4 regions of the Streptomyces sp. NPDC026575 genome follow, and region 2 is predicted to be linked to each of the others. Evidence: riboswitches for the same ligand, from Rfam matches in the RefSeq annotation. Region 2 holds a riboswitch; each other region holds the start of a gene.

What was found. A riboswitch is a leader RNA that binds a small molecule or an ion and turns the genes downstream of it on or off. The one in region 2 is predicted to bind cobalamin.
Region 1: linked by a shared signal. The riboswitch ahead of ACZ4NB_RS09850 (ribonucleoside-diphosphate reductase subunit alpha) and the one ahead of cobN (cobaltochelatase subunit CobN) in region 2 are both predicted to bind cobalamin.
Region 3: linked by a shared signal. The riboswitch ahead of metE (5-methyltetrahydropteroyltriglutamate--homocysteine S-methyltransferase) and the one ahead of cobN (cobaltochelatase subunit CobN) in region 2 are both predicted to bind cobalamin.
Region 4: linked by a shared signal. The riboswitch ahead of ACZ4NB_RS11820 (cobalamin biosynthesis protein) and the one ahead of cobN (cobaltochelatase subunit CobN) in region 2 are both predicted to bind cobalamin.

Annotation. Positions count from the first base shown of each region.
Region 1 is NZ_JBVHQM010000006.1:6,782-12,588, forward strand. It holds gene mctP (monocarboxylate uptake permease MctP) at 1-1,505, shown strand, start outside; cobalamin riboswitch at 1,678-1,827, shown strand; gene ACZ4NB_RS09850 (ribonucleoside-diphosphate reductase subunit alpha) at 1,986-4,421, shown strand; gene ACZ4NB_RS09855 (ribonucleotide-diphosphate reductase subunit beta) at 4,421-5,473, shown strand; gene ACZ4NB_RS09860 (transglycosylase domain-containing protein) at 5,582-5,807, shown strand, end outside.
Region 2 is NZ_JBVHQM010000002.1:30,163-35,969, reverse strand. It holds gene ACZ4NB_RS02500 (precorrin-8X methylmutase) at 1-167, opposite strand, end outside; gene cobG (precorrin-3B synthase) at 164-1,519, opposite strand; cobalamin riboswitch at 1,688-1,836, shown strand; gene cobN (cobaltochelatase subunit CobN) at 1,871-5,500, shown strand; gene ACZ4NB_RS02485 (DUF4097 family beta strand repeat-containing protein) at 5,617-5,807, opposite strand, start outside.
Region 3 is NZ_JBVHQM010000005.1:161,728-167,534, reverse strand. It holds gene metE (5-methyltetrahydropteroyltriglutamate--homocysteine S-methyltransferase) at 453-2,762, opposite strand; cobalamin riboswitch at 2,928-3,149, opposite strand; gene ACZ4NB_RS08705 (3-hydroxybutyryl-CoA dehydrogenase) at 3,344-4,213, opposite strand; gene aceB (malate synthase A) at 4,210-5,807, opposite strand, start outside.
Region 4 is NZ_JBVHQM010000007.1:67,665-73,471, forward strand. It holds gene ACZ4NB_RS11810 (caspase family protein) at 1-1,896, opposite strand, end outside; gene ACZ4NB_RS11815 (hypothetical protein) at 1,901-2,317, opposite strand; cobalamin riboswitch at 2,522-2,670, shown strand; gene ACZ4NB_RS11820 (cobalamin biosynthesis protein) at 2,791-3,774, shown strand; gene ACZ4NB_RS11825 (cobyric acid synthase) at 3,771-5,312, shown strand; gene ACZ4NB_RS11830 (putative cobaltochelatase) at 5,362-5,807, shown strand, end outside.

The DNA of each region.
Region 1 (5,807 bases), on a different contig from region 2:
GCGGGCGGAGCTTCGGCACCTGGGTGACGTGGTTCCTGCTGGGCGGCGACCTCTACACCGCCTACACCTTCGTGGCCGTACCGGCGGCGATCTACGCGGCGGGCGCGGCCGGCTTCTTCGCCGTCCCGTACACCATCCTGGTCTACCCCCTCATCTTCACCTTCCTGCCCCGCCTGTGGTCGGTCTCGCACAAGCACGGCTACGTCACCACCTCCGACTTCGTCCGCGGACGCTTCGGCTCCAAGGGCCTGTCGCTGGCCGTGGCGCTCACCGGCATCCTCGCCACCATGCCGTACATCGCGCTCCAACTCGTCGGCATCCAGGCCGTCCTGGACGTGCTGGGCATCGGCGGCGGCGCGCACACCAACTGGTTCGTCAAGGACCTGCCGCTGCTGATCGCCTTCGCGGTGCTGGCGGCGTACACCTACTCCTCCGGCCTGCGTGCGCCCGCCCTGATCGCCTTCGTCAAGGACGGGCTGATCTACCTGGTCATCATCGTGGCGATCGTCTACATCCCGATCAAGCTGGGCGGTTTCGACCAGATCTTCCACGCCGCCGGCAAGGCGTTCGCCGAGCCCGGCGCCGTCCCCGGCAAACCGCGCGGCGAGCTGACCAGCGGGCCCAACGCGCAGTGGGCGTACGCGACCCTGGCGCTCGGCTCGGCGCTGGCGCTCTTCATGTACCCGCACTCGATCACCGCCACGCTCTCCTCGCGCAGCCGCAACGTGATCCGCCGCAACACCACCATCCTGCCGCTGTACTCCCTGATGCTGGGCCTGCTGGCGCTGCTCGGCTTCATGGCCATCAAGGCCGGTACGGACATCCAGGGCAACCCCCAGCTGGCCATCCCGCAGCTGTTCGAGGACATGTTCCCCAGCTGGTTCGCCGGCGTCGCGTTCGCCGCGATCGGGATCGGCGCGCTGGTCCCGGCGGCCATCATGTCGATCGCCGCGGCCAACCTGTTCACCCGCAACGTCTACAAGGACTTCCTCAAGCCGGCCGCCACGCCCGAGCAGGAGCACAGGGTCGCCAAGCTCGTCTCCCTGCTGGTCAAGGTCGGCGCCCTGGTCTTCGTCCTCACCATGGACAAGACCGTCGCCATCAACTTCCAGCTGCTGGGCGGCATCTGGATCCTGCAGACCCTGCCGGCCCTGGTCGGCGGCCTGTTCACCCGCTGGTTCCACCGCTGGGCGCTGCTGACCGGCTGGGCGGTCGGCATGCTCTACGGCACGCTCGCCGCGTACGGCGTCGCGAGCCCGACCCAGGCCCACTTCGGCGGCTCCAGCAAGGAGATCCCCGGCATCGGCGAGATCGGCTACATCGGCCTGACCGCCCTCGTCCTGAACCTCGTGGTGACGGTCGTCCTGACCGTCGCCCTGAAGGCCCTCAAGGCCCCCGACGGCGTCGACGAGACCTCTCCCGCCGACTACACCGCGGACATCGGCGACGAGGGCGTCTCGGCGGACCTGCCGCCGGCCACGGCGGGGGCACCCGCCGGGCACTGACACCACCGACTCGCCTGCGGCCACGGGCCGTCGCGCTCCTTCGGGGCGCGGCGGCCCGTGGCGTTGTACGGACCGCCGCACACGGCGCCGCCCCGGTGCGAGGCCACTGACAGGCACCACATGATCACTCTCAACACACTAGATGTGGGGGTGCACGCGTGGAGCCACCACCACATGTATGCTCGTCTTCGCTGTCGCCGCAGGGGAATCCGGTGGGAATCCGGAACTGTCCCGCAACGGTGTAAGAGCGCGCCCAGTGCCCGGAAAGGGCCCTGCCGCGCGCCCGTGAAGTCCGAGGACCTGCCGACGGTACGCCCGCACCGCCATGGGTGCGGACGTCGATACGTCCGGGCCCCGAGGGTTGGGCCGGTGGACGCCGCGCGGTGTGCCCGCGCACCCCTGACCGTCACGGGGTGCGGCATGCGCGCGTGCGGCCGTCGCGCCCCCTCCTGGCCCCCGCCGAGTGAGGGAGAGCATCACGTGACCATCGCGCCAACGGAGCCCGCGTCCAACGCCGAGGTCGTGCAGCCTGCGGTGACCGCGCCTGCCGCCCCCGCCGACGGCGGTCCGGGCGAGGACGGCCCGGGCGTCGCGCTGCTGCGCACCCTGACGAAGCTGACCGAGGACCTGACCGCGACCGACCCCGGCAAGGTGGCCGCCGCCGCCCTGCGCGGCCGGTACGAGGGCGCGGGCGAGTTCGAACTGCGGTCGCTGGCCATCGAGGCCGCGGCCGGACTGATCGGTGACGAACCGCAGTACTCCAGGCTGGCCGCGCGGCTGCTCACCCTCTCGATCTCGGAGGAGGCGGCCGCACAGGGGGCGGTCGCCTTCTCCGCCTCCGTCGAGGTCGGCCACCGCGAGGGGCTGATCGCCGACGAGACCGCACAGTTCGTACGGACCCACGCCGCCCGGCTGGACGCCCTGGTCGACCGGGCGCTCGCCGACGGCGCCGACGACCGGTTCGGCTATTTCGGACTGCGCACCCTGCACTCGCGCTACCTGCTGCGCCACCCGACCACCCGCCAGGTCATCGAGACGCCCCAGCACTTCCTGCTGCGGGTGGCCTGCGGCCTCGCCGAGGACCACAGCGAGCGCGCCCTGGACGACGTGGCCGAGCTGTACCGCCTGACCAGCTCGCTGTCGTACCTGCCCTCCTCCCCCACCCTGTTCAACTCCGGCACCCGCCACCCGCAGATGTCGTCCTGCTACCTGCTGGACTCCCCGCTGGACGAGCTGGACTCGATCTACGACCGCTACCACCAGGTGGCGCGGCTGTCGAAGCACGCCGGCGGCATCGGCCTGTCGTACTCCCGCATCCGCGCCCGCGGTTCGCTGATCCGCGGCACCAACGGGCACTCCAACGGCATCGTGCCGTTCCTGCGCACCCTGGACGCCTCGGTCGCGGCCGTGAACCAGGGCGGCCGGCGCAAGGGCGCCGCCTGTGTCTACCTGGAGACCTGGCACGCCGACATCGAGGAGTTCCTGGAGCTGCGCGACAACACCGGTGAGGAGGCCCGCCGCACCCACAACCTGAACATCGCGCACTGGATCCCGGACGAGTTCATGCGCCGGGTGGAGGCGGACGCCGACTGGTCGCTGTTCTCCCCCTCGGACGCCCCGGAGCTGGTGGACCTGTGGGGCGAGGAGTTCGACGCCGCGTACCGCAGGGCCGAGGCCGAGGGCCGGGCGCTCAAGCAGATCCCGGCGCGGGTGCTGTACTCCCGCATGATGCGCACCCTGGCGCAGACCGGCAACGGCTGGATGACGTTCAAGGACGCCGCCAACCGCACCGCCAACCAGACCGCCGAGCCCGGCCAGGTCGTGCACTCCTCCAACCTGTGCACGGAGATCCTGGAGGTGACCAACGACGGGGAGACCGCGGTCTGCAACCTGGGGTCGGTCAACCTCGCCGCCCACCTGGGCGACGACGGACAGATGGACTGGGAGAAGCTGGACGCCACGGTCCGTACCGCCGTCACCTTCCTCGACCGCGTCGTGGACATCAACTTCTACCCGACCGAGCAGGCGGGGGCCTCCAACTCCCGCTGGCGCCCGGTGGGCCTGGGCCTGATGGGCCTGCAGGACGTCTTCTTCCGGCTGCGGCTGCCGTTCGACTCGGCCGAGGCGCAGGAGCTGTCGACCCGGATCTCCGAGCGGATCATGCTCGCCGCGTACGAGGCGTCCGCCGATCTCGCCGAGCGGCACGGCCCGCACCCGGCCTGGTCGGCGACCCGCACCGCCCGCGGTGTGCTGCACCCGGACCACTACCCGAACGCCGAGCCCCGCTGGGCGGACCGCTGGGCGGCGCTGCGCACCCGGATCGCCGCGACCGGGATGCGCAACTCGCTGCTGCTGGCCATCGCGCCGACCGCGACCATCGCCTCGATCGCGGGCGTGTACGAGTGCATCGAGCCGCAGGTCTCCAACCTCTTCAAGCGCGAGACGCTGTCGGGTGAGTTCCTCCAGGTCAACGCGTATCTGATCGAGGAGCTCAAGGCCCTGGGGCTGTGGGACGCGCGGACCCGTGACGCGCTGCGCGAGGCGAACGGCTCGGTGCAGGACGTCGAGTGGATCCCCGAGGACGTCCGGGCGCTGTACCGCACCGCCTGGGAGATCCCGCAGCGCGCCCTGATCGACATGGCCGCGGCCCGTACGCCGTTCCTCGACCAGAGCCAGTCGCTGAACCTCTTCATGGCGTCGCCGACCATCGGCAAGCTCAGCTCGATGTACGCCTACGCCTGGAAGCGCGGCATCAAGACGACGTACTACCTGCGGTCGCGCCCGGCCACCCGGATCGCCCAGTCGGCCCGCGGCACCGCGGCCGCCGCCACCGTGCCCGTCCCGCAGCAGGCCACCGACCCCGAGGCGGTCGCCTGCTCCCTGGAAAACCCCGAGTCCTGCGAGGCCTGCCAGTAATGACCACCGACCAGACCACCGCCGCTGCCGCGCACACCGCCACCACCGGCGAGAAGAACCTCCTCGACCCGGGCTTCGAGCTGACGCTGCGTCCCATGCGGTACCCGGACTTCTACGACCGCTACCGCGACGCGATCAAGAACACCTGGACCGTGGAGGAGGTCGACCTCCACTCCGACGTCGCCGACCTCGCCAAGCTCTCGCCGGGCGAGCAGCACATGATCGGCCGGCTGGTCGCGTTCTTCGCGACCGGTGACTCGATCGTCGCCAACAACCTCGTGCTGACGCTCTACAAGCACATCAACTCCCCCGAGGCGCGGCTGTACCTGAGCCGTCAGCTCTTCGAGGAGGCGGTGCACGTCCAGTTCTATCTGACGCTGCTGGACACCTACCTCCCCGACCCGGACGACCGCGCCGCCGCCTTCGCGGCCGTGGAGAACATCCCCTCCATCCGGGAGAAGGCCGAGTTCTGCTTCAAGTGGATGGACTCGGTCGAGAGCATCGACCGGCTGGAGTCCAAGGCCGACCGGCGCCGCTTCCTGCTGAACCTGATCTGCTTCGCGGCCTGCATCGAGGGGCTGTTCTTCTACGGCGCCTTCGCGTACGTCTACTGGTTCCGCTCGCGCGGTCTGCTGCACGGGCTGGCCACCGGCACCAACTGGGTCTTCCGCGACGAGTCCATGCACATGGACTTCGCGTTCTCGGTGGTGGACACGGTCCGCGAGGAGGAGCCCGAGCTCTTCGACGACAAGCTGGAGCAGCAGGTCACCGAGATGCTCAAGGAGGCCGTCGAGGCCGAGCTGCAGTTCGGCCGCGATCTGTGCGGTGACGGCCTGCCGGGCATGAACACCGAGTCGATGCGCGAGTACCTCCAGTGCGTCGCCGACCAGCGGCTGCAGCGTCTGGGATTTGCTCCCGTGTACGGGTCGGAGAACCCGTTCTCCTTCATGGAGCTGCAGAACGTCCAGGAGCTGACCAACTTCTTCGAGCGCCGGGCCTCGGCCTACCAGGTCGCCGTCGAGGGTTCGGTCTCCTTCGACGACGACTTCTAGGCCCGGGGAACCGAGGATCTGCGACGCCCCGTCGGCCCTGGTCATCCGCCAATGTGAGCGTTCTGTTACCTCGGCAACCGGAGCCGTGGCCACCACATCCTTGTGGATATGAAGGCCACGAAGGGGCGTCGTCGGTTCATCGACTATCCGCGCCAGGGACGAGAGGGGCCGCGCCGCTGGCTGCCGTCATGGCGGCTGTGGCTCGGCACCCTCTCGTTCGGGATCCTCTGCCTGGCGGGGCTGTTCACCGTCGTGTACGCGACGATCGACTTTCCGAACGAGAACGAGTTCGCCGGGCAGGAGGCCACCGTCTACTACTGGGCGGACGGCAGCC
Region 2 (5,807 bases):
AACGCCAGATCGCGTACGAGGTCGACCATGCCGCAGGCGTGGATCATCCGGACCGCCACCCGGCTGACGTCGGCGGGCAGCCCGGCGAGGTCCGCCTCGGCGCGGATCGTGGCGAAGGACTGGCGGTAGATCGCCGCACCGTCCTTCTCGTAGTCGAAGGCGGTCACTGTGGCCTCGTTTCTTGCGTTGCTGGTGGTGCATCCGGCCGTACGACCGATATCTGGTAGCCGTCCGCCGTTGCCAGGACGTCGACCCAGGTGCCGTGAGGGTGGCCGCAGCGGCGCTCGCAGCCGGACCAGTGGACGGGCGTGCCGCCCGCGGGGACGGCCGGGCCGCCGTCCGGCGTCCGCGCGCCCGCGGCGACCGCGTCCGCGGCGTCCGCGCGGACGTCCGTAAGGGACTTGGCGCAGCCGGGGCGGCCGGTGCACGCGCCGAGGCGGTGCCAGGGGGAGGACGGGTCGGTGACCAGGCCGGCGGCGGACAGCTCGGCCGACCGGGCGGCGGCCGCGGCGGGCGCCAGACCGGGCAGGACGATTCCGCGCCAGGGCGTCAGGCGCAGTGCGCCGGAGCCGTCCTGGGCGGCGACGGCGGTGAGCAGGCGCCACTGGGCGGTGCTCAGCCGGCCCAGCGGGGCCAGCACGCACAGGGCGCGGCGGCCGTCGGCGCCCTCGACCACACCTGGAGCGGAGGAGTCGGGGAACTCCTCGGCGCGCGCGGTCGCCGAGCGCAGAGCCGCTGCCCCGTCCGTCACCCGCTCCGCCGTGATGCCCGCCGCCTGGAGCCGCTCGGCGACGTGCCGGGTCGTCAGCGTGTGCCCTTCGGGCAGTTCGCGGATCCGCCAGGCGCCGCTGCCGCTCGCCGCGGCGGCGTCCAGGAACGTCAGGGCGGCGGTGAGCGCGGCGCGCGGTGCGTCCGGGCCGGCGATCCGCAGCGCCGCCGGATCGTCACCGACCCGCAGCAGCGCCGTGCCACCGGCGCCGGTCCGGTCGGCCGCCACGGAGGGTTCTGCGACCAAGCTCACATCCCCGCCCAGCGCCGCCACATCGCCCCGCCCGTCGTCCAGGACGAAGAGGAAACGGCCGGACAGCGCGGTCGCCGACCGGCTCGCGCAGAGCGAAGAGTCCAGGTCACGGGCCCACAACCGCACGTCAGCAGGGGTGTGCCGGTCCAGCCCGGCCAGCGGGGAGGCGAGGATGTTGCGGAGGCGTTCGTGGTGCTCGGAGGGGAGCAGACCGGCGTCGCGCAGCAGCGCGGCGAGCCGGCCGCCGCAGCCCTCGGCGAGGCCGCGCAGTTCCACGTTCCCCCGGGACGTCAGGGAGAGCCGGCCGTCCCCGAGAGCGTCCGCGGCGTCGGCCAGCGCTTCGGCCTGACGCACCGTCAAGTCGCCTGCGGGCACCCGCACTCGGGCCAGCCCGCCGTCGGCCGCCGGGTGCAGTCGCAGCGCCCCCGGGCAGGCGTCACCGCGGTCCCGCAGGGGCGGTTCGGACCCCAGGGGCCGGATCGAGGGGGAGGGCGGCATGGCGGCGAGCATACCCACGACGCCGGGCGGCCGATCCGGGGCGGATCCGGCCACGGACCAGGCGCGGACCGGCCACCCACGCGGCCGCGGCCCCGGCCGGGGCGGAGCACGGCGGTCCCCGGCGGCCGGCCCCCGGGCCCGCTTACCTCGGCCGTCCGCAGCCCTTACTATGCAGGTCGGTGGGTCGGCTGGCCCACCGGACGCCAGCGACGGCGCCCAAGGGAGGAAGCCCGGTGAGAATCCGGCGCGGTCCCGCCACTGTGAACCCGGCCAGCGCCGGGTGAGCCAGGAACTCCCGCCGTCCATACGACCACCCGGGGCGCGGACACCCCGAGGAAGGCCTGCGCTCGCATGATTCTGCTGCTGTCGACCTCCGACACCGACCTGCTCAGCGCCCGCGCGGCCACGGGCCCGGTGCCGTACCGCCTCGCCAACCCCGCCCGCCTCGACGTGGCCGAGCTGCCCGCGCTGCTGGAGGGCACCGACCTCGTCGTCGTACGCCTCCTCGGCGGCATCCGCGCCTGGCAGGAGGGCCTGGACCTGCTGCTCGCCGAGGACCAGCACCGGCCGGTCGTCGTGCTCACCGGTGAACAGGCCCCCGACGCCCAGCTCATGGAGCAGTCCACGGTCCCCGTCGGCATCGCGGCCGAGGCGCACGCCTACCTCGCGCACGGCGGCCCCGCCAACCTCGACCAGCTCGCCCGCTTCCTCTCCGACACCGTCCTGCTGACCGGCCACGGCTTCGAGCCGCCGGCGCCCGCGCCCACCTGGGGCCCCCTCGACCGGGAGAGCCGCAACGACAGCGGCCCGCTGGTCGCCGTGCTCTACTACCGCGCCCACCACATGAGCGGCAACACCGCCTTCGTGCGGACCCTGTGCGAGCAGATCGAGGCGGCCGGCGGCCGCGCCCGCCCGCTCTTCGTCGCCTCGCTGCGCGCGCCCGAGCCGGAGCTGATCGACGCCCTCCGCCCGGCCGACGCGATCGTCACCACCGTCCTGGCCGCCGGCGGCACCAAGCCCGCCGAGGCATCCGCCGGCGGCGACGACGAGTCCTGGGACGCGGGGGCGCTCGCCGCGCTCGACGTGCCGATCCTCCAGGCCCTGTGCCTGACCGGATCGCGCAGCGCCTGGGAGGAGAACGACGAGGGGCTGTCCCCGCTGGACGCCGCCAGCCAGATCGCCGTCCCCGAGTTCGACGGGCGCCTGATCACCGTTCCGTTCTCCTTCAAGGAGGTCGACGAGGACGGCCTGCCGGTGTACGTCGCCGACCCCGAGCGCGCCGCCCGCGTCGCCGGTATCGCCGTGCGCCACGCCCGGCTGCGCCACATCCCGGCCGGCGACAAGCGCCTGGCGCTGGTGCTCTCCGCCTACCCGACCAAGCACTCCCGCATCGGCAACGCCGTCGGCCTGGACACCCCGGCCAGCGCGGTCGCCCTGCTGCGCCGCCTGCGGGCGGAGGGCTACGACTTCGGCGACGAGACCGCCGAGCCCGTCCCCGGTCTGGAGTCCGGCGACGGCGACGAGCTGATCTACGCCCTCATCGAGGCCGGCGGCCACGACCAGGAGTGGCTCACCGAGGAGCAGTTGTCCCGCAACCCGGTCCGCATCCCGGCCGCGGACTACCGGCGCTGGTACGCCACGCTGCCGCAGGAGCTGCGCGACGCCGTCGAGGAGCACTGGGGCCCGGCGCCGGGCGAGATGTTCCTCGACCGCAGCCACGCGGGCGAACCGGGCCGCGACCCCGACGGCGACATCGTCCTGGCCGCGCTGCGCCGCGGCAACCTCCTGATCATCATCCAGCCGCCGCGCGGCTTCGGCGAGAACCCGATCGCGATCTACCACGACCCCGATCTGCCCCCCTCGCACCACTACTTGGCGGCCTACCGCTGGATCGCGGCCTCCCAGGAGGACGGCGGCTTCGGCGCCGACGCCATGGTCCACCTGGGCAAGCACGGCAACCTGGAGTGGCTGCCCGGCAAGAACGCGGGCCTGTCCGCCGCCTGCGGCCCGGACGCCGCGCTCGGCGACCTCCCGCTCGTCTACCCCTTCCTGGTCAACGACCCGGGCGAGGGCACCCAGGCCAAGCGCCGGGTCCACGCCACCCTCGTCGACCACCTCGTCCCGCCGATGGCCCGCGCCGAGTCCTACGGCGACATCGCGCGCCTGGAGCAGCTCCTCGACGAGTACGCGGCGATCTCCTCCATGGACCCGGCCAAGCTGCCCGCGATCCGCTCCCAGATCTGGACGCTGATCCAGGCCGCCAAGCTCGACCACGACCTGGGGATGGACGAACGCCCCGACGACGAGGGCTTCGACGACTTCCTGCTGCATGTCGACGGCTGGCTGTGCGAGGTCAAGGACGCCCAGATCCGCGACGGTCTGCACGTCCTGGGCGGCGCCCCCACCGGCGAGGCCCGCGTCAACCTCGTGCTCGCCATCCTGCGGGCCCGGCAGATCTGGGGCGGCACACAGGCCCTGCCCGGTCTGCGCGAGGCGCTCGGCCTCGACGAGTCCGCCGCGACCCGCACGACCGCCGACGAGGCCGAGGAGACGGCCCGCGCCCTGGTCCAGGCGATGGAGGACGCGGACTGGGACCCGGCCGCGGTGGCCCGCATCGCCGACGGCCACCCGGACGCGGTCGCCGACATCCTCGACTTCGCCGCCCGCCAGGTCGTGCCGCGCCTCGCCGCCACCACCGACGAGATCGACCACGCCGTCCACGCGCTCAACGGCGGCTTCGTCCCGGCCGGCCCCTCCGGCTCCCCGCTGCGCGGACTGGTCAACGTCCTGCCGACGGGCCGCAACTTCTACTCCGTCGACCCCAAGGCCGTCCCCTCCCGGCTCGCCTGGGAGACCGGCCAGGCACTCGCCGACTCCCTCCTGACGCGCTACCGCACCGACAACGGCGAATGGCCGCAGTCCGTCGGCCTCTCCCTCTGGGGCACCAGCGCGATGCGCACCAGCGGCGACGACGTGGCCGAGGCCCTCGCGCTGCTGGGCATCCGCCCCGTCTGGGACGACGCCTCGCGCCGCGTAACGGGCCTGGAGCCGATCGCGCTCACCGAGCTGGGCCGCCCCCGTATCGACGTCACCTTGCGCATCTCGGGCTTCTTCCGGGACGCCTTCCCGCACGTCATCGGCCTGCTGGACGACGCCGTACGGCTGGCCGCCTCGCTCGACGAGCCCGCCTCCGAGAACTTCGTACGGGCTCACGCCCAGGCGGACCTGGCCGCGCACGGCGATGAACGCCGCGCCACCACCCGGATCTTCGGCTCCCGCCCCGGGACCTACGGCGCGGGCCTGCTCCAGCTGATCGACTCCCGCGACTGGCGCACGGACGCCGACCTCGCCGAGGTCTACACCGTCTGGGGCGGCTACGCCTACGGCCGCGGGCTGGAGGGCCGCCCGGCCCGGGACGAGATGGAGACCGCCTACAAGCGGATCGCGGTCGCGGCCAAGAACACCGACACCCGCGAACACGACATCGCCGACTCCGACGACTACTTCCAGTACCACGGAGGCATGGTCGCCACCGTCAAGGCGCTCAAGGGCAAGGCCCCCGAGGCGTACATCGGCGACTCCACCCGGCCCGAGACGGTCCGCACCCGCACCCTCGTCGAGGAGACCTCCCGGGTCTTCCGCGCCCGGGTGGTCAACCCCCGCTGGATCGAGGCGATGCGCCGCCACGGCTACAAGGGCGCCTTCGAACTCGCCGCGACCGTGGACTACTTGTTCGGCTACGACGCCACCACGGGCGTGGTCGCCGACTGGATGTACGACAAGCTCGCCCAGACCTACGTCCTGGACCCCGAGAACCGCGCCTTCCTCCAGGAGGCCAACCCCTGGGCCCTGCACGGCATCGCCGAACGCCTTCTGGAGGCCGAGTCCCGCGGTATGTGGGAGAAGCCGGACGCCGAGACGCTGGCGGCCCTGCGCGAGGCATTCCTGGAGACGGAAGGGGAGCTGGAGGGCGAGGACTGAGCACCGGCGGCCCGTGCGGCGGCGGCGACGGCAGGGACCGGGCGGACGCGCCGGCACCTGCCGGGCGCGCACCCGCCGGGCGGGCCCTGCCGGTCGGTCCCGGGCCGCCCCGTTGACTAGCCGGCCTGGGCCGGCTCCGCGGTGATGTCCCCGTTGCTGGTGATGAGGTCCAGCCGGTAACGCGCCGCCGGATCGCTCGCCACGTCGATGTCCTTGTCGCCGCTGCTGGTCTGTGCGGATATTCGGTAGGGGCCCTTGGGCACCCGCACCGTGACGGAGCCGTTGGACGTCTTCGCCCGGATGTTCT
Region 3 (5,807 bases), on a different contig from region 2:
GGGTGACGGGGTAGCGACGCCGACCGCGCCATCGCGCCGTGGTGTGCGGTGCGACCGGTCCCGACCGTGGCGGCCCCCACGGTCGGGACCGGTCGGTCAGCGCAGTCCGCCGGCGTCGCCTCGCGCCCGCGCTGCCTGCTGTTCCGCCTCCTCCCTGGCGGCCCTGCGCCTGCGAGCAGCCATGCTCAAATAGCCCACCAGGGCGATCAGCGCTCCCGTGATGGCGGCAGAAACCAGCTTGTGCAAGAGATCATCCACAGGGTCCCCGTTCACTTGCTCGGTACGCATACGACGTAAGCGCGCGACCGATCGTTCGACACGTTGTGCGCCCACTGTCGCGGGGAGCGCTGAAATGCCGATGAAATACAGGTGATCGCGGGGCTCGCCCGGCCCGTGCCGCGTCCGCGGGCGGTGCCGGCGTTCCTTGGCGCCGGCCCCGCCCGCATCGCGTACTACAGCTCCGCGCGCACCGTCCGCGCGGCCGCGACGAGGTTCTCCAGAGCTGCCCGGGTCTCGGGCCAGCCCCGGGTCTTCAGACCGCAGTCCGGATTCACCCACAGGCGCTCGGCGGGGATCGCCTGCAGGCCGGTGCGCAGCAGTTCGGCGGCCTCCTCCGGGCCCGGCACACGCGGCGAGTGGATGTCGTACACGCCGGGCCCGGCCTCGCGCGGATAGCCGTGGGCGGCCAGTTCGCGGGCGACCTGCATATGGGAGCGGGCGGCCTCCAGGCTGATGACGTCCGCGTCGAGGTCGTCGATGGCCTGGACGATGTCGCCGAACTCGGCGTAGCACATGTGGGTGTGGATCTGGGTGTCCGGTCGGACGCCGCTGGTGGTGATCCGGAACGCCTCCGTGGCCCAGGCCAGGTAGGCGGGGCGGTCGGCGGTGCGCAGCGGCAGGGTCTCGCGCAGGGCCGGCTCGTCCACCTGGATGACGGAGGTGCCGGCCGCTTCCAGGTCGGCCACCTCGTCGCGCAGGGCGAGGGCGACCTGGCGGGCGGTGTCGCCCAGGGGCTGGTCGTCGCGGACGAAGGACCAGGCGAGCATGGTGACCGGGCCGGTGAGCATGCCCTTGACCGGGCGGTCGGTGAGCGACTGGGCGTAGGACGTCCAGCGCACGGTCATCGGCTCGGGGCGGGAGATGTCGCCGGCCAGGATCGGCGGGCGGACATAGCGGGTGCCGTAGGACTGGACCCAGCCGTGCCGCGTGGCGAGGTAGCCGGTGAGCTGCTCGGCGAAGTACTGGACCATGTCGTTGCGTTCGGCCTCGCCGTGGACGAGGACGTCCAGACCGGCCTTCTCCTGGAAGGAGAGCACCTCCTGGATCTCGGCCTTGATCCGCTCCTCGTACCCGGCCGTGTCGATCCGGCCCGCGCGCAGATCGGCCCGCGCGGTGCGCAGCTCACCGGTCTGCGGGAAGGAGCCGATGGTCGTGGTCGGCAGCAGCGGCAGGCGGAGGTGGGCGCGTTGGGCCGTGGTCCGTTCGGCGTAGGGCTGGGAGCGGCGGGCGTCGCTCTCGCCGATCGCGCCGGTACGGGCGCGGACGGCCGGGTCGTGGGTGATGGGGGAGTCGGCCCGGGAAGCCAGGGCGGCCCGGGTCGCGGCCAGTTGGGCGGTGATGGCGCCGGTGCCGTGGGTCAGGCCCTTGGCGAGGGTGACGATCTCGGCCGTCTTCTGCCGGGCGAAGGCCAGCCAGCGCAGGACCTGCGGGGCGATGTCCCGCTCGGCCGACGCGTCGAGCGGGACGTGCAGCAGGGAGCAGGAGGCCGACACATCGACCCGGTCGGCCAGGCCGAGGAGGGTGCCGAGCGTGGCGAGGGACTTCTCCAGGTCGTTGGCCCAGATGTTGCGGCCGTTGACGACGCCGGCGACCAGCCGTTTGCCCGGCAGTCCGCCGACGGCCGCGAGGGCCTCCAGGTTGCCGGCGGCGGCCTCGGTGAAGTCCAGCGCGAGTCCCTCGACCGGGGCCTTGGCCAGCACGGGCAGCGCGTCGCCCAGCCGGTCGAAGTAGGAGGCGACGAGCAGCTTGGGCCGGTCGGCCAGCGCGCCGAGCTCGCGGTAGGCGCGGGCGGCGGTGCTGAGGTCGGCCGGTGTGCGGTCCTGGACGAGAGCGGGTTCGTCCAGCTGCACCCATTCGGCGCCGGCCGCGCGCAGGTCGGCAAGGACCTCGGCGTACACGGGCAGCAGGCGGTCCAGGAGGGTCAGCGGGTCGAAGTCGGCGACCACGCCGGGCGCGGGCTTGGCCAGCAGCAGATAGGTGACGGGACCGACCAGCACGGGCCGGGCCGTCAGCCCCAGCGCCAGGGCCTCCTTCAGCTCGGTGACCTGCTTGGCGGAGTCGGCGGTGAACACCGTGTCGGGCCCCAACTCGGGCACCAGATAGTGGTAGTTGGTGTCGAACCACTTGGTCATCTCCAGCGGTGCGACATCCTGCGTGCCCCGCGCCATGGCGAAGTAGCCGTCGAGCGGATCGGCCGCGACGGCGTCCCGGTGGCGGTAGGGGATCGCCCCGACCATGACGGTGGTGTCCAGGACGTGGTCGTAGTACGAGAAGTCGCCGGTCGGGACCTCGTCGAGGCCCGCCCCGGCCAGCTGCTGCCAGGCGGTGCGGCGCAGTTCGGCGGCGGTGGCGCGGAGGGCGTCGGCGGTGACGCGGCCCTTCCAGTAGCCCTCGATCGACTTCTTCAGTTCCCGGTCCGGGCCCTGGCGCGGGTAGCCGTACACGGTGGCCCGCGCTGCCGCGGCTGCGGACTTGGTGTTCACGGAGATCTCCTTCGCGAGATGAATCCCTGAGATCCCGGCGACGGGACGAAGGCGCGAAGGGGTAGCGAACCGTGCGAGACGACCTCGCGCGGTAAGGCGCGGTCATCCGCCTGGTATGTACGCCGACCCGCCCACGAGGTCACCGGGATATCCGGGTGCGAGTCGTCCGCACCCGGGCAGATGGCAGGTCTTCGGACTCGCGGGCACGTCCTCGCGGGGGAGGACATCTAATGGCCGTCGCTTCCCAGGCCCTCTCGTCGGACCCAGTGCGTATGACGGCGGTCGTTCCCGCTCACCGCTGCGGGGCAGTCCCGGATTCCCACCGGGTTCCCTCTTGCGACGCATCCCGCCTGGCGGACGGGGCGAACCAGCTGCACGGGTCAGCCTAAGGGCCGTCGAGCGATGCGGTACGTCCAGGTCCACCATTCGGAAGGTGAGGTGAGCCACGCGAGCGACAGGTGTGAAGCGCGACGAGGGCGGGAAACGCCGCACATGCGTCTCCCGCCCTCCCTTGTGAGCAGCCGCCGGGTCCCTCGGCCGGCGGCGCGGTCCGGGCCCCTCAGCCCGGCCGGACCAGATCCTCAGCTCTGGTCGTACTGGTGGAACCCCCGGCCGGTCTTGCGGCCCAGCAGCTCCGCCTCGACCATCCGCTGGAGCAGCGGGGGCGGGGCGTAGAGGGGTTCCTTGAACTCGTCGTAGAGCGATTCGGCGATCGAGGCGACGGTGTCCAGCCCGATCAGGTCCGCGAGCCTGAGCGGCCCCATGGGGTGGGCGCAGCCCAGCTCCATGCCGGTGTCGATGTCCGCGGCGGTGGCGAAGCCCGACTCCGCCATGCGGATCGCCGCGAGCAGATAGGGGACGAGCAGGGCGTTGACGACGAAGCCGGCCCGGTCCTGGGAGCGCACGACCGTCTTGCCCAAGGTGCCGGTGGCGAAGTCCGCCACGACGGCGACCGTTTCCGGTGCCGTGTGCAGGGACGTGACGATCTCCACCAGCGGCAGCACCGGGACCGGGTTGAAGAAGTGCAGTCCCACGACCCGGTCTGCGCGGTTGGTGGCCATGCCCAGGCGCATGACGGGGAGGGAGGAGGTGTTGGTCGCCAGCACCGCCCCGGGATCCTCGACGATCTTGTCGAGTGCGGCGAACACCTCCGTCTTGGCCTCCGCGTTCTCCACGACGGCCTCGACGACGAGCTGCCGGTCCGCCAGGTCCTCCAGGCTGCCGGTGAAGAGCAGCCGGTCCAGGGCCTGCTGGGCGGCGACCGGCGCCAGCTTCCCCCGCCGCACGGCGCGGTCGAGCGAGGCGGCCACCCGCTCCCGCGCGGCACGGGCGGCCGTGGCGTCGGCCTCGCAGACCACGGTGTCGAGACCGGCCCGCGCGCACACCTCGGCGATGCCCGCGCCCATCTGACCGCCGCCGACCACCCCGACGCGCTGGATGCCCGCGCTCATGACCGCGGCTCCGCGTTCCGCACGAGGTGGCGGGCGTAGGCGTCCGGGGTGAAGAAGCTCGGCAACTCCCGTGCCAGCGCGGTCCGTTCGAAGAGCGCGCGCACCTCTTCGAGAGGCGCCCACGGGTACTCGGCACCGAGCGCGGCGAGTTCCTCGTCGAGCAGCCGCCGGACCGTCTCCCGGTCCACGACCCGGTGGCGCAGCCACTGCCAGATCTGCACACGGGCGATCTCGGCGGTGGCGGCGTCCTCCATCAGGCCGTACAGGGCGACCGCCCCCTGGCCGCTCAGCCAGGCGGCGAAGTAGCGCAGGGCCACCGCGACGTTGGCGCGCACCCCCTCCGCCGTGGGCGGGCCGCTGATCCGGCGCACCGAGAGCAGGTCCGAGGCGCTCACCGCCACATCGTCGCGGGAACGGTCGATCTGCTGCGGCCGCTCGCCGAGCACGTCGTCGAACACCTCGCGGCACAGTGGCACCAGCCCGGGATGGGCCACCCCGGAGCCGTCGAAGCCGTCCTCGGCCTCGCGCTCCTTGTCCAGCCGGACCTTGGCCAGCGCCGCCTCGTTGGCGGCCGGATCCCTGCTCGGCACCTGCGCGGCCATGCCTCCGATCGCATGGGCGCCCCGCCGGTGACAGGTGCGCACCAGCAGTTCGGTGTACGCCCGCATGAAGGGCGCGGTCATCGTCACCTTCGCCCGGTCCGGCAGCAGGAAGCCGGTGCGGTGTCCCAAGGTCTTGATCAGGCTGAACAGGTAGTCCCAGCGGCCGGCGTTGAGGCCGGAGCTGTGCTCGCGCAGCTCGTAGAGGATCTCCTCCATCTCGAAGGCGGCGGTGATCGTCTCGATGAGCACGGTGGCGCGGATCGTGCCGCGGGGTATGCCGAGCAGCTCCTGGGCCAGGACGAACACATCGTTCCACAGCCGGGCCTCGTAGCGGTTCTCCAGCTTCGGCAGGGAGAAGTACGGGCCGTGCCCGGCGTCGATCTGGCGCTGCGCGCAGTGGAAGAAGTACAGGCCGAAGTCGACGAGCGCGGCGGGCAGCGGTCCGCCGGCGAACTCCAGGTGCCCCTCGTCGAGGTGCCAGCCGCGCGGTCGGACGACGATGGTGGCGAGCCGGTCGCGGTCGGAGAGCCGGTACTCCTTGCCGTCGTCACTGGTGAAGTCGATGCGCCGGTCGATGGCGTCGCGCAGGTTCAGCTGCCCGCCGATGACGTTGTCCCAGGTGGGGGCGGTGGCATCCGCGAAGTCGGCCATCCACACCCGGGCGCCGGAGTTGAGCGCGTTGACCGTCATCCGCCGGTCCGGCGGGCCGGTGATCTCGACGCGGCGGTCGGTCAGGCCCGGAGCGGACGCGGCGACACGCCACGACGGATCGGCCCGCACGGCGGCGGTGACCAGCGGGAAGTCGAGCGGGGAGCCGGCGGCCAGGCGCAGGGCCTGTCGGCGGCGTTCCTTCAGCAGGTCCCGCCGGCGCTCGCCGAAGGCGGCGGCCAGGTGCCCGAGGAAGTCCAGGGCGGCGGGCGTGAGGATCTCGTCGTGACGGTCGCCCGGGGCGCCGAGGACGCGGACACGGTGGGCGAGGGCGCTGGTGGTCA
Region 4 (5,807 bases), on a different contig from region 2:
CGCGCGGTAGCCGTGCGCGGTGAGGACACGGCGGCCGCCGTCCGGGGCGCGCAGCCAGTCGGCGAAGCGGTCGGCGGCGTCCTGCCGGGGGGCGGCGTCCTTGGCGCCGTGCCAGTCGACCCGGATCAGCGGGTGGTCCAGGGCCGGGACGTTCCTGGGGTAGTAGGCGGCGAAGCGCTCGCCGGGCGGCGGCGGGGAGCCCAGGGCGGGGCAGCTGCCGATGGCGTGGCCGAGGTTGAAGTCGGCGAGGGACTTCTCGGAGACCAGCGGCGCCGAGCGGGCGGCGCGGCCGCTGCCGGGGGTGCCGCCGACGGCGTCGGGGCGCAGCGAGCACAGCAGCTCGGTGCTGCCCGCGTACTGGCTGCCCGGGGCGGAGAGCCGCTGCTCGGCGCTCTCGGCGAGGGCGGGGTCGGGGGCGCCGGACGCGCCGATGTGCGAGCCGTCGTTGGCGAGGTAGAGGCCGATGGTGTGCAGCAGTCCGGTGCCCGAGAGCACCGGACTGGGGCGCAGCAGGCGGAGGTCGCGGTGTGCGCTGTCGGTGCCGGTGAGGAGTTCCTGCCAGGAGGCGCCGACCTGTTCGACGTCGGCGAGCCGTTCGCCGGCCGGGATGCCGACGACCAGCGGGCTGTAGGCCACCGGGCCGGTGTTGTGCAGGGTCGCGGGGGATCCGGTGGGCGGCATACCGCGACGGGCCTCCTCGTAGTCGGCGGTGGATTCGGGGACCCACAGGTCGGGTTGGGGTCCCGGCCGGTGGAGAGGGTCGGTGCCCTTGGCGTCCTGGAGGTCCCGGCCGGTGCCCCGGGCCTGTCCCTGCCAGCGGTCGGCGGCGGCGAAGCCCTGGTCGACCTGGTCCTTGGCGGCGGAGTAGACGGTGATCTGGGCACGCCGGCAGCCCGCGGGCAGATCGTCCTCGCCGTGCAGCGGGCGGGTGTTGAGCTCGGACGTCTCGTAGCCGAAGGCGGCCTGGCGCAGGGTGGGTTCGGCCTCCGGGGCGGTGAGCAGCCGCAGTTCGAGGGCGGGCGGGCAGTCCGGCAGCGGGCGCAGCGCGTGCAGGGTGATCAGCGTGGCGGCGGTGAGCGCGAGGACGGTGCACAGCGCGATCAGGAGCCGCATCCGGGCCCGGATGTGCTGGTTGAACCAGCGGCGTAAACGGACCCGCGGCGGCGTGGGCAGCGGGGCCTCGGGGGTGGCGAAGGACAGGATGACGTCGTCGAGGGTGTTCTGCTTCGCGGAGCGCGGCTCCCAGACGTCCCCCATCGGGGTCCGCTCGTCGGCGAGCCGGGTGCGCAGCTGGCGTACGAGGTCCTCGAAGGCGACGAAGCGCCGGCCGGGGATACCGCGTTCGAGGACCTCCACCATGGCGCGGGTGAAGAGGCTGCCGCCGGCCGGCTCCTCGCCGCTGAAGATCCGGCGGTTGGGCTGGGCGGCCATCAGCAGCGACATGGGTTTGCGCAGGGAGTGGAAGGCGCCGTCGGCGTTGCCGGCGTAGCAGCACTCCAGGACGATCACGATGCGCTCGGCCCGCGCGTTGTCGAGGCAGGAGAGCACCATGTCCTGCCAGGAGACGGTGGTGTGGCTCTGCCGGGGCACCGAGGAGCCGACCATCAGCTGGAGATCGCCGCCGTCGCTGCGGACCCGGCCGTGGCCGGAGAAGTGCACCAGCAGCAGACCGCGGGCCTCGTCGGCGGCGGCCTTGAGGGCCTGCCCCAGCTCCCAGGGCTCCGTGGGGCGGCAGAGCGTGACCTCGTCGGCGGTGAACAGGTCGGTGGCGGTCAGCGCCCGCCGCAGCTCGGGGGCGTTGTCCTCCACCGCCGGCAGGCCGGTCAGCGTGGTGTAGTCGTGGACACAGACCAGCAGCGCCCGGTTGATCTTGCCCCGCGCGTCGTATTCGGACATCCGGTCAGCCCTCGCCGGTGCTGCCGCCCTCGCGTGCCGGTCCGCCCGGATCGGGGCGGTCGGTGTCGCCGATCGCCTGCAGCTCACCGCCCGTGCCGGCGTCGACGGCGGGCGCCTCGCCCTCGGCCCGCTCCTCCCCGCGGCGCCGCAGCCACTCCCGCAGGGCTATGCCCAGCCCCTTGGTGACCTCGGCGGCGACCGCGCCGACGATCACCAGGATCAGGTCGTCCACGCCCACGGCCATGTCGCCGGGGCCGGCCGCCTCCTGGGCGGGGCGCGGCCGCTGCTCCCAGCTGTGGTCCCGGCGGCTCAGCCAGGGTTCGCGCTCCAGCCACACCTGGAGGTCGTCGATGTCCTGCTGCGGATTGTTCGTCCCCGTGATCCTGATGCGGATCTCGTGATGACCGGCGCTCTCCGGCATCCCCCAGCCCCCTTCCGGCGGCCCCTTCGCCCCCGTGCCACAGATAGTGACGTGGGATCAGGGGCGCAGGCAACCGTCTGTGACGCGGCCGCCACCCTGTGGCGTGTGCCACAGCGCCGTCCACGGGGCAGCGTCGCAGGTCAAGGGTGAGTTGACGGGCGTTCGCGGGGCGTGGTGGACTGCCGGAGCCAATCGGCGACAGATGAGGAAGTCCGGTGAGAATCCGGCGCGGTCCCGCCACTGTCACCGGGGAGCGTTCCTCCAGCGAAGGCCACGGTCCGCCTCGCGTACGTCTGACGGCGTACCAGGACTGGAAGGCCGGGGGCCACGCCGATCCGGGAGCCAGGAGACTCTTGTCGCCGTCACGTCGAGCCAGGGCGCGGACCCTGAGTGAGGACATACCGCCATGCCCGGCCGCCCTTCGAAAGCCCCACTGCACGCCCCCGCAGGGCCCCTTCCGGCGGTCTGACCCGATGCGCGGCGAACACGCGGGATACGCGTGCGGCGCGGCCCTGGGCTTTCTCGCCGACCTGATCGCGGCGGATCCGCGGCGCGGCCATCCGGTGGCCGCGTTCGGCCGGGCCGCGGGCGCCGTGGAGCGCCGGCTGTGGCGCGACCACCGCGGGTACGGCACGGCGCATGCCGTGCTGTGCGCGGGCGGTGCGGCCGCCGGGGCCGCCCTGCTCCAGCGCGCCGCGGGACCCTCGCGCGCCGCCCGGGTCGCGCTGACCGCGGCGACGGTCTGGGCCGTGCTGGGCGGCACCTCGCTGGGCCGGGAGGCACGCGCCATAGGCGGGGCGCTCGCGGTGGGCGATCTGGACGTGGCGCGGGAGCGGTTGCCGCATCTGTGCGGGCGCGATCCGCAGGCGCTGGACGGGCCGCAGCTGGCCCGCGCGGTGGTGGAGTCGGTCGCCGAGAACACCTCGGACGCGGTGGTGGGCGCCCTGGTGTGGGGTGCGCTCGGCGGGGTGCCCGGTCTGGTGGCGTTCCGGGCCGTGAACACCCTGGACGCGATGGTGGGTCACAAGTCGCCGCGCCACCGCCGCTTCGGCTGGGCCTCGGCCCGGCTCGACGACCTCGCCGGCTGGCCCGGCTCCCGGCTGACCGCCACCCTGGCCGTGCTCGCCGGCCCCGACCGGCGCGGCGCGCTGCGGGCCTGGCGGGCGGACGGCGGCGCGCACCCGAGCCCCAACGCGGGCCCGGTGGAGGCGTCGTTCGCGGGTGCGCTGGGCGTCCGGCTGGGCGGCACGCTGGCGTACGGCGGGCGGGTCGAGCACCGCCCGGTCCTCAACGGCGGGGCGCGGCCGGTCGCGGCGGGCGACATCGAGCGGGCGGTACGGCTGTCGCGGAAGGTGAGCGCGCTGGCGCTGGCGGCGACGGTGGCGGGACGGCTGGTAGCGGGCGCGGTGTCCCACGGGGGCGCGGCGCGCCGCGGGAGCGGGAGGAAGAGCCGGTGAACGGGCGGAGCAAGGCGTCCGGCGGGACCGTCGGCGGGGGCCTGTTGGTGGCCGGTACGACGTCGGACGCCGGCAAGAGCGTGGTGACGGCGGGGATCTGCCGCTGGCTGGTGCGCAAGGGCGTGCGGGTGGCGCCCTTCAAGGCGCAGAACATGTCGCTGAACTCGTTCGTCACGCGCGAGGGCGCGGAGATCGGCCGGGCCCAGGCGATGCAGGCCGCCGCGGCGCGGGTGGAGCCGACCGCGCTGATGAACCCCGTGCTGCTCAAGCCGGGCGGCGACCGCAGCAGCCAGGTGGTGCTGCTGGGCAGGCCGGTCGGTGAGCTCAGTGCCCGCGGCTACCACGCGGGCCGGCAGGAGCAGTTGCTGGGCACGGTGACCGACTGCCTGGCGGAGCTGCGGCGTACCCATGACGCGGTGATCTGCGAGGGCGCCGGCAGCCCCGCGGAGATCAATCTGCGGCGCACCGACATCGTCAACATGGGCATCGCCCGAGCCGCCCGGATACCGGTCGTCGTGGTCGGCGACATCGACCGCGGCGGGGTGTTCGCGTCCTTCTTCGGCACCACCGCGCTGCTGTCGAAGGAGGACCAGGCGCTGGTGGCGGGGTACCTCGTCAACAAGTTCCGGGGCGATGTGACGCTGTTGGAGCCCGGCCTGGAGATGATGCGGCGCCTGAGCGGGCGGCCGACGCTGGGCGTGCTGCCGTTCGCGCACGGGCTGGGCATCGACGAGGAGGACGGCCTGCGGGTCTCGCTGCGCGGTGCGGTGCGCGAGAGCACGGTGGCGCCGCCGCACGGCGCCGACGTGCTGCGGGTCGCGGTCGCCGCCGTACCGCTGATGTCGAACTTCACGGACGTGGACGCGCTGGCCGCCGAACCGGGCGTGGTGGTGCGGTTCGTGGACCGGGCCGAGGAGCTGGCCGACGCGGACCTGGTGGTGCTGCCGGGGACCCGGGGCACCGTCCGGGCGCTCGCGTGGCTGCGCGAGCGCGGTCTCGCGGACGCGATCGCCCGGCGGGCCGCCGAGGGCCGCCCGGTGCTGGGCATCTGCGGCGGCTTCCAGATGCTGGGCGAGCGCATCGAGGACGAGGTCGAGTCGAAGGCGGGCACGGTCGAGGGGCTGGGGCTGCTGCCCGTACGGGTGCGGTTCGCGGCGGAGAAGACCCTCGCGCGGCCGGCCGGGGCGGCGCTGGGCGAGCCGGTGGAGGGGTACGAGATCCACCACGGCGTCGCCGAAGTGACCGGCGGCGACGAGGCGTTCCTGGACGGCTGCCGGGTCGGCTCCGTATGGGGCACGCACTGGCACGGCTCCCTGGAGAGCGACGGCTTCCGCCGGGCGTTCCTGCGGCGGGTGGCGGCGGACGCGGGGCGGGCCTTCGTCCCGGCCCCCGACACCAGCTTCGCCGCGCTGCGCGAGGAGCAGCTGGACCGGCTGGGCGATCTGATCGAGGAGCACGCGGACACCGACGCGCTGCTGCGGCTGATCGAGGAAGGGGTGCCGGAGGGGCTGCCGTTCGTGCCTCCGGGGGCGCCATGAGGGGTACGCATGGGACGGATCGGGCCGGCGACGTGGAGGATGACAAGGCATGACAACGGTGCACAACACGACCCCGCAGTACCCCTTCACCGCGGTCGTCGGGATGGCCGACCTGCGGCTCGCGCTGCTGCTGAACGCGGTGAGCCCCGCGGTCGGCGGTGTGCTGGTACGCGGCGAGAAGGGCACCGCGAAGTCCACCGCGGTGCGTGCGCTGTCGGCCCTGATGCCGGCCGTCGACGTGGTCGGCGGCTGCCGCTTCGCCTGCGCGCCCGCCGCCCCCGACCCCGGCTGCCCTGACGGGCCGCACGAGCCGGGCGCCGTCGAGCACCGCCCGACGCGCATGGTCGAGCTGCCGGTCGGCGCCTCCGAGGACCGGCTGGTCGGCGCGCTGGACATCGAACGGGCCCTGTCGGAGGGCGTGAAGGCATTCGAGCCGGGACTGCTGGCGGACGCGCACCGCGGCATCCTCTACGTCGACGAGGTCAACCTCCTCCA